DNA from 3 places in the Blautia sp. SC05B48 genome. Region 1 is predicted to be linked to each of the others. Evidence: riboswitches for the same ligand, from Rfam matches in the RefSeq annotation. Region 1 holds a riboswitch; each other region holds the start of a gene.
What was found. A riboswitch is a leader RNA that binds a small molecule or an ion and turns the genes downstream of it on or off. The one in region 1 is predicted to bind cyclic di-GMP.
Positions count from the first base shown of each region.

Region 2: it holds a riboswitch for cyclic di-GMP, as region 1 does, so the genes downstream of both, EYS05_RS00190 (response regulator) here and EYS05_RS12335 (hybrid sensor histidine kinase/response regulator) in region 1, are expected to answer to the same signal.
Region 3: it holds a riboswitch for cyclic di-GMP, as region 1 does, so the genes downstream of both, EYS05_RS01855 (ABC transporter substrate-binding protein) here and EYS05_RS12335 (hybrid sensor histidine kinase/response regulator) in region 1, are expected to answer to the same signal.

Region 1 is NZ_CP040518.1:2,667,494-2,669,763, forward strand. Features, by position in the region: gene EYS05_RS12330 (hypothetical protein) at 1-167, opposite strand, end outside; cyclic di-GMP riboswitch class I at 928-1,018, shown strand; gene EYS05_RS12335 (hybrid sensor histidine kinase/response regulator) at 1,251-2,270, shown strand, end outside.
Region 2 is NZ_CP040518.1:37,699-39,968, reverse strand. Features, by position in the region: gene EYS05_RS00200 (serine hydrolase) at 1-321, shown strand, start outside; gene EYS05_RS00195 (RidA family protein) at 416-787, shown strand; cyclic di-GMP riboswitch class I at 988-1,063, shown strand; partial or broken gene EYS05_RS00190 (response regulator) at 1,161-1,361, shown strand; gene EYS05_RS00185 (Hpt domain-containing protein) at 1,409-1,768, shown strand; gene EYS05_RS00180 (response regulator) at 1,848-2,270, shown strand, end outside.
Region 3 is NZ_CP040518.1:425,301-427,570, forward strand. Features, by position in the region: gene EYS05_RS01855 (ABC transporter substrate-binding protein) at 1-1,212, opposite strand, end outside; cyclic di-GMP riboswitch class I at 1,313-1,388, opposite strand; gene EYS05_RS01860 (hypothetical protein) at 1,521-1,697, opposite strand; partial or broken gene EYS05_RS01865 (IS200/IS605 family transposase) at 1,906-1,980, shown strand; gene EYS05_RS01870 (RNA-guided endonuclease TnpB family protein) at 1,989-2,270, shown strand, end outside.

The sequences.
Region 1 (2,270 bases):
AACTTATTGTTGTACGGACAGGCAGTACAGCTGTTAGATAAGGTTTTGGGCTGCCCGTTGTCCGGAGTGTATGAGGGGTTGGGGATTCTGATGAGGCAGAATCTTGCTTTTCCGTTTTGACCGCTGACGATACAGCGGTTTTCTATTCTGTAATGATGCTCCTGCATCCATTGTTCTCGTTTGAAAACATCATAGGCTTTTTATTGACTTCCAGTTTGAGGGCGGGAACCATTTTGCCTTCTATGCACATCTTAGAGAGCATGGCGCGGATCTGTCCTGATCAGAACAGGACTGAAATTGGCGGATGCCTTCTTCATCTGTTTCAAAGAGTACAAAATATTTCTTTTCGTCGGCTGTTTCCTGGGATTTTTTTGCCATAGGGGACTCCTTTCGTGACGATTGCCGAAAGGGGGATGCACATGGCAGTGCCGGATCTCGGATAGAAGAGGCGAAAAAAGCGCACAAAAAAAGAGGTCAGGCACAGGAATTTCTGACGGGTCTGTTAGGACAGATCAGAAAATATGTGCATCCTCCTGCTTTTGCGCGCTTGGATTAAAGCAATCAGATTTATTTGTTGTAGAGAAGAATAAATTATACAATTTTTAATTGTCATCATAGTAGAATTAAGTTCTGCGATAGCAAAGTTTTAATACATAGATATGCAAATCATTCATTTTGGGACTTCAATGAAGGTTGTGCGCTCATGTCAAATGAAATAGTAAGTCATTATCGGATAAAGATATTCAGTTGATGACATTGAGCTTGAACTCTTCCTGATACAAGCAGGTCCTCACCCACTGCTTATTGCTTTTCGCAACCTCCACAGGGGAGTTACTTGATTCGGTTAAAATATATGTAAATTTTCCACCAAAATATTATTGACGTAAGAAAAACCACATGGTATTTTATTTTTGGAAAAAATGAAAATTATTTTAAAGGCAAACCTGTTGAAAGGCAGGGCCGCAAAGCCAGAAGGGACTAAAGTCAGAAAGTTTGACCATGTCAGCCGGTTGCCACTGTTTCCATATCATCATAATATATGGAAAAGATGTTTGAACAGGAGAGATTCCGATACCTTTTATACTATATAGATGTGTGATTTTAAAGAATATAGTAGGGACACTGGCAGATTTTGGCAGATGTCCTTTTTGTATGCAAAAATGGGTAACAAAACTAGCAGGGACAGGTTTTCTGTATACAGATAAAAGCAGGATGAAGAAGGCATAAGACGGAGAGAGGACTTTTATAAAATGAAAAATTATGAAGACAAAATATATTCCTTAGGTGAGACTGTAACGGGGCAGACACAGGCCATGTCACAGGCCGTACAGAAAACACTGGAAAATAATGGCGGGGTAGGTATAATGACAGGATCTTATGACCAAAACCTGTCTATTTTGTCTGTGGATAATCTGCTGTTGCATAGTACAGGATATACATTCGATACTTTCATGGAACAGACAAAAGGCTCATTGAGAAACTTCTTTTATGACGAGGAAGATATACTGGAGCGAGACCGTTTTTTGCAGCTTCACGGAACAGGGGAAGCACAGATCCTTGCAGCAGACGGTACAGTGAATAATGTACGGCTTTGTAAAGAGGATGCGACAGATGAGGCGGGCAGACAGATCTGGGTTATGTCCGTACAGGTCAACTGGGATCATATAAATTTGGCACTGCTCAATGAGGCTATCTGTTCCGGCTTCTGGTATTTTGACTGTGACGAAAACAGTGAGATTGTGAATGCAAACTGGAGTCATGAATTTCGAAAAATGCTTGGCTATCATGACACCCTGGACTTTCCGAATAAACTGGAATCCTGGTCAGATCTTCTGCATCCACAGGATAAAGAAAGAGTAATGGTGCAGCTTCAGGCGGCAATTAAGGATAAGACGAACCAGATAAAATACCAGGTAGAGTATCGTATGAGAATGAAGGATAATCAATACCAGTGGTTTCGGGCATCGGCAGAAGTAATACGCCGTCTGGATGGTTCTGCCAGCAGGATTGCCGGGATTTTTATTAACATTGATGGGGAGAAAAAAGAAATCATGCAGGCACAAAAATCTGCTGCTTTCCACCGGGCTTTTACGAAAGCAGATTTGTGCGAGTATTATGTGAATCTGGAAGCGAATACTTTTGATACCTTTAAGGTTGAACCGTCCCTGATGACCGTCTTTGAACAGAGTCATACGTGGGATGAATTGATCCGGCATTTTGTGGATTCCTATGTTGTGGAGACAGATAAGAAGGCGGTATCCTCTTTTTAC
Region 2 (2,270 bases), 1.1 Mb from region 1:
GACTGCGCAGAGCTTCTTTTCCGGATCTATAAAGGAGAATGTGTATCGAAAGAAGCTTCGGAGGCTATGCGTAATCTGCTTCTGAACCAGCAGGTTACTACTAAGATCCCCAGCGGGATATCTGCGTCCGTGGAAATTGCAAATAAGACTGGAGAAACGGATACGGACCAGCATGATATCGCCATTGTATATGGAAAAAAGACTACATATATCCTCTGTGTGATGTCAGAAGACTGTAAACCTGGGGACGCAGTTTCGCATATCCGGGATATTTCCGGTATTGTTTATAATTATCTGAATATGGACCTTGACCAGGGGTGATCTGTGAGTTAGAATAAAAAACAGCTGAGCAAGATCCTGATGGATATTTCCGACAGAGAAGTATCCGAAATGTTCGTGAAAGGAGAATTCTATTATGAAGACAGTACATACAGACAAAGCACCTGCAGCAATCGGACCATACTCCCAGGCTATTATCCATGGAGATACGCTTTACACATCCGGTCAGATCCCGGTGGATCCGGCAACCGGAGAGGTAGTTGGAACAACCATCGAGGAGCAGGCTGACCGTGTTATGAAGAATCTCGGAGCAGTTCTGGAAGCTGCCGGTTCCAGCTATGAGAATGCAGTCAAGACAGTATGCTTCCTTGCAGATATGAACGATTTTGCGGCATTTAATGAAGTATATGCCAAATATTTCGTAAATAAACCTGCACGTTCCTGTGTTGCAGTCAAGACACTGCCAAAGAACGTTCTCTGCGAGGTAGAAGTGATCGCAGCAATCTGATGATTTGATAAAAAATCCCTGTTGTCTGATTTCAGTCAGACAGCGGGGATTTTTTTCGTGGGGATAAAGTATTTTTCTCTGTTCTGGAGTGCACTCCTTTTTTGTTTTCAGGTGTTGAAACGGTAATATTTTTCTTGTGTACAGTAGAGCGCTATAGTATAATAAGACCAGTTTTTTGGTATACGTGTAAAAGCTATAATAAGGATGATCGGCAAACCAGATGAAAATCTGGGACGCAAAGCTACAGGGCCTGTAAAATGGCAGCCAGTTGCATGAAATGACGTGCACTGTCTGTGAGACGGTGCTTTTTTATGGTGTTATTCGGTTATGAACAAGCAGCGAAGCGGATTGCGAATATCCGCTGTGATCGAAAGTCATTCTTATGGACATTATGATGCCGGTAATGAATGGTTATGAAGTTGCAAAGACAATACCGATCATTGCAATGACAGCAAATGCATTCACGGAGGACAGAATAAGAGCAAAAAAAGCAGGGATGGATGAACATATTGTTAAGCCTGTTGATCTGGGATTACTGATAAAAGTAATTCATAAATTGGTGGAATGTAATTGATGTAGCAATGATAAATAAGCAGTGAAACATAATAGGAGGACAAAATTATGACAATACAGGAATGCTATGAAGCTATCGGAGGAAATTATGAAGATGTTTTAGGACGCCTTCGAAGCGAAGCACTGATTCGGAAATTTACATTAAAGTTCCTTGAGGATCAGAGTTACCCGCAGTTAAAACTGGCATTGAAGAATAGAAATTATGAAGATGCTTTCCGCAGTGCACACACATTGAAAGGGGTTTGTCAGAATCTTTCTTTTGACCGTCTGTATGAGGTTAGTAATGAGTTAACAGAACTTTTGAGAGATAGAACCGGAGCGCAGCCGGGGATATCGGAGGCAATGGAAAAAGTAACAGAAGTATATGAAATGATGATTGAAGAAATAAAGAAGGGACTGTCGAATTAAGTGATGCGACACGACTTTCTGTTTATGACCGGGTGTCCGGAATATCATAAAACCCACATGGATAAAGGAAATAAAAAATATGGATAAAAGACAAAAGATCCTGATCGTAGACGATTCAGAATTTAACAGGGATATGTTGAAGGAGATTCTCAGAGAAACTTATAATTACCTGGAAGCTGAAAATGGAAATCAGGCAATTCAGATTATGGGAGAAAATCCGGGAATCGATCTGATGCTTTTAGATATCAATATGCCACAGATGAATGGTTTTGAAGTTCTGAAATGGATGAACCAAAGTCGGTGTATAGATGAAACTCCGGTAATCATGATATCTTCTGAAGATGCTGTTGATACGATGCGTAAGGCATATGAGCTGGGAATCACGGATTATATCACACGACCGTTTGATTCTGTGATTGTAAAGAAAAGAGTTCAGAATACCCTTGGACTCTATATGAAGCAAAAGCATCTGATCAATGTGGTTTATGATCAGGTTTACGAA
Region 3 (2,270 bases), 1.5 Mb from region 1:
CTGTGTTTCATCCATTTCCCCTGACAGTAATCCGTGAACAGCCTCAAGACTTGCATCAAATGATTTTTGAGCGGAATACCGGATATAAACAGCATTATTATTAATTTCCTCTTCCAGTCCAGGCACATCCTGCATCATGGTTGGAACATCTGTATTCAATGAAATAACACCGCTTCCATCCGCAATCAGCTTTTGCCCCTCTTCTGAAATCATACAATCCAGCACATCCAGTGCAGTATCCAGTTTCTCCCGGTCTTTTTCCAGGTTTTTGTTAAATGCAATGTTTAAGGACGGAGTCATGTACACATAGGATTCATCCGATGTCTGTGAAAAGTAAGGAATACGGATCAGATCCGCATCCATCTGTTTCTGCAGCTGCTGCATAACCGTCGGATGTCCATGAAACATTGCTGATTTTCCCTCGACAAACATCTGGATTCCTGTATCGACGTCAATATTGATATCTTCTTTACCAAAGTGCGAGTCCTTAAGAAACTGACTGGTTTCTGAAAAAATACGTTTCCATAATGTATCATCAAACTTTACTTCATCCGCTGCAGTCTCTGCACCGTTTCGCCATTCAATACCATCCAGGCTTGTAAACTCACCGATTGCCGCTGCCTGGATGATTTCATTATTAGACCAGTCTTCACCAAGATCCATGGAATACGGTTTTATGCCATTATCATAAAACTGCTGACAGGCCTGTACATATTCCTCATAATTTTCTGGAATATTTACGCCATACTGATCAAACAGTGTTTTGTTGGCAATGATCGTCTGCGGAATACCACAGATTGGCAGCCACTGGATTTCATCCTCCGCATTCTTATAATATTGCACCGCATAGGAATAATACTTGGAAACAACATCATAAGAAGCAAAATCCATAAGATAAGGCTGTAAGTCCTGTGCATCTGTTCCAGAAAATCGCCGTACTGTTATGATATCCGGTAATTCATCATGTTCTTTAAAATAACTGTATAAATCGGTATCATTGTTCCCAATAATAAATTCAATATCCTGATCTGGGAACTGTTCATGGATATAGGGTGCAATATTTTTCATCAAACGATTTTCCCACAGATAAACGGTAAGATGATCATCATTTTTAGATACTTCTTTCTTTGACTGTCCACATCCAGACAAGACAGCAGTTGCTACAAGTACACCTGACACCACTGCTGTCAGACAACTTTTTACCTTTTTCATACTTTTATTTTCCTTATTCTTTCCTGATAAAATCATTATTGTTACGTCTATGAAATAACATCGTTAAAAAAGCACTGTCAGACAGACAGTGCACCCCATTTCATGCAACTGGCTGCCATTTTACAGGCCCTGTAGCTTTGCGTCCCAGACTTTCATCTGGTTTGCCGATTTCCTTATTATAGCTTTAATCTTATGCCCAAAATTGATTTTATTATACTTTAACGTTCAATTATACACAAGAAAAATTTACCGTTTTAGCACCCGAAAAACAAAAAAGAACAGCCGATACATATACTCGAACTGTTCTCCTACTTTCGAAATCCATGAAGCATTGACATTACTGTTTCCTGCTCATTTGTATTCAGATTGTTCCATATCCTTAAAACTTCCTCCCGCTCTTCTGTCAGATCTTCCATATACTTCTGATACTCTTCATTACCTTTTCCTTGCTGATAACTGTTCCAACTTTCATCTGTCAATTTCATTTCATTCTGCATTTTTAACAAATGTAGCAAGAATTCTCCCACCTCTTCAGGTGGTGAGATGAATTGCACATCTGGGCATATCTGCTCAAAAAATCCCTATAGTACAAAAGAAACACTTGTTCTCCACCCCCTGATGTAGTATACTAAAAAAGAACAATTAGTTCATAAATACATATCAGTCGATAAAAGAAAATGAATGATAAATATAATGGAATTAGACAATAATTCCCATTCAGTATTTCTACTATACTATCACCTGGTGATGGTTATAAAATACAGAAGGTGAGAAGAATGAACCGCGCCGTAAAAATAAGGATCTATCCAAATAAAGAGCAGAGAGTTCAGATAGAGAAAACAATCGGCTGCAGCCGCTTTATCTATAACCAGATGCTCGCGGACAAGATCAGCTATTACCAGAAAGAAAAAAAGATGCTCCGGAACACACCGGCCGGATATAAAAAGGAATATCCATGGCTGAAAGAGGTGGATTCCCTTGCCCTGGCGAATGCGCAGCTGCATCTGGAAAGTGCGTTCCGGAAGTTTTTTCGGGAACCAGCCTGCGGATTTCCACGT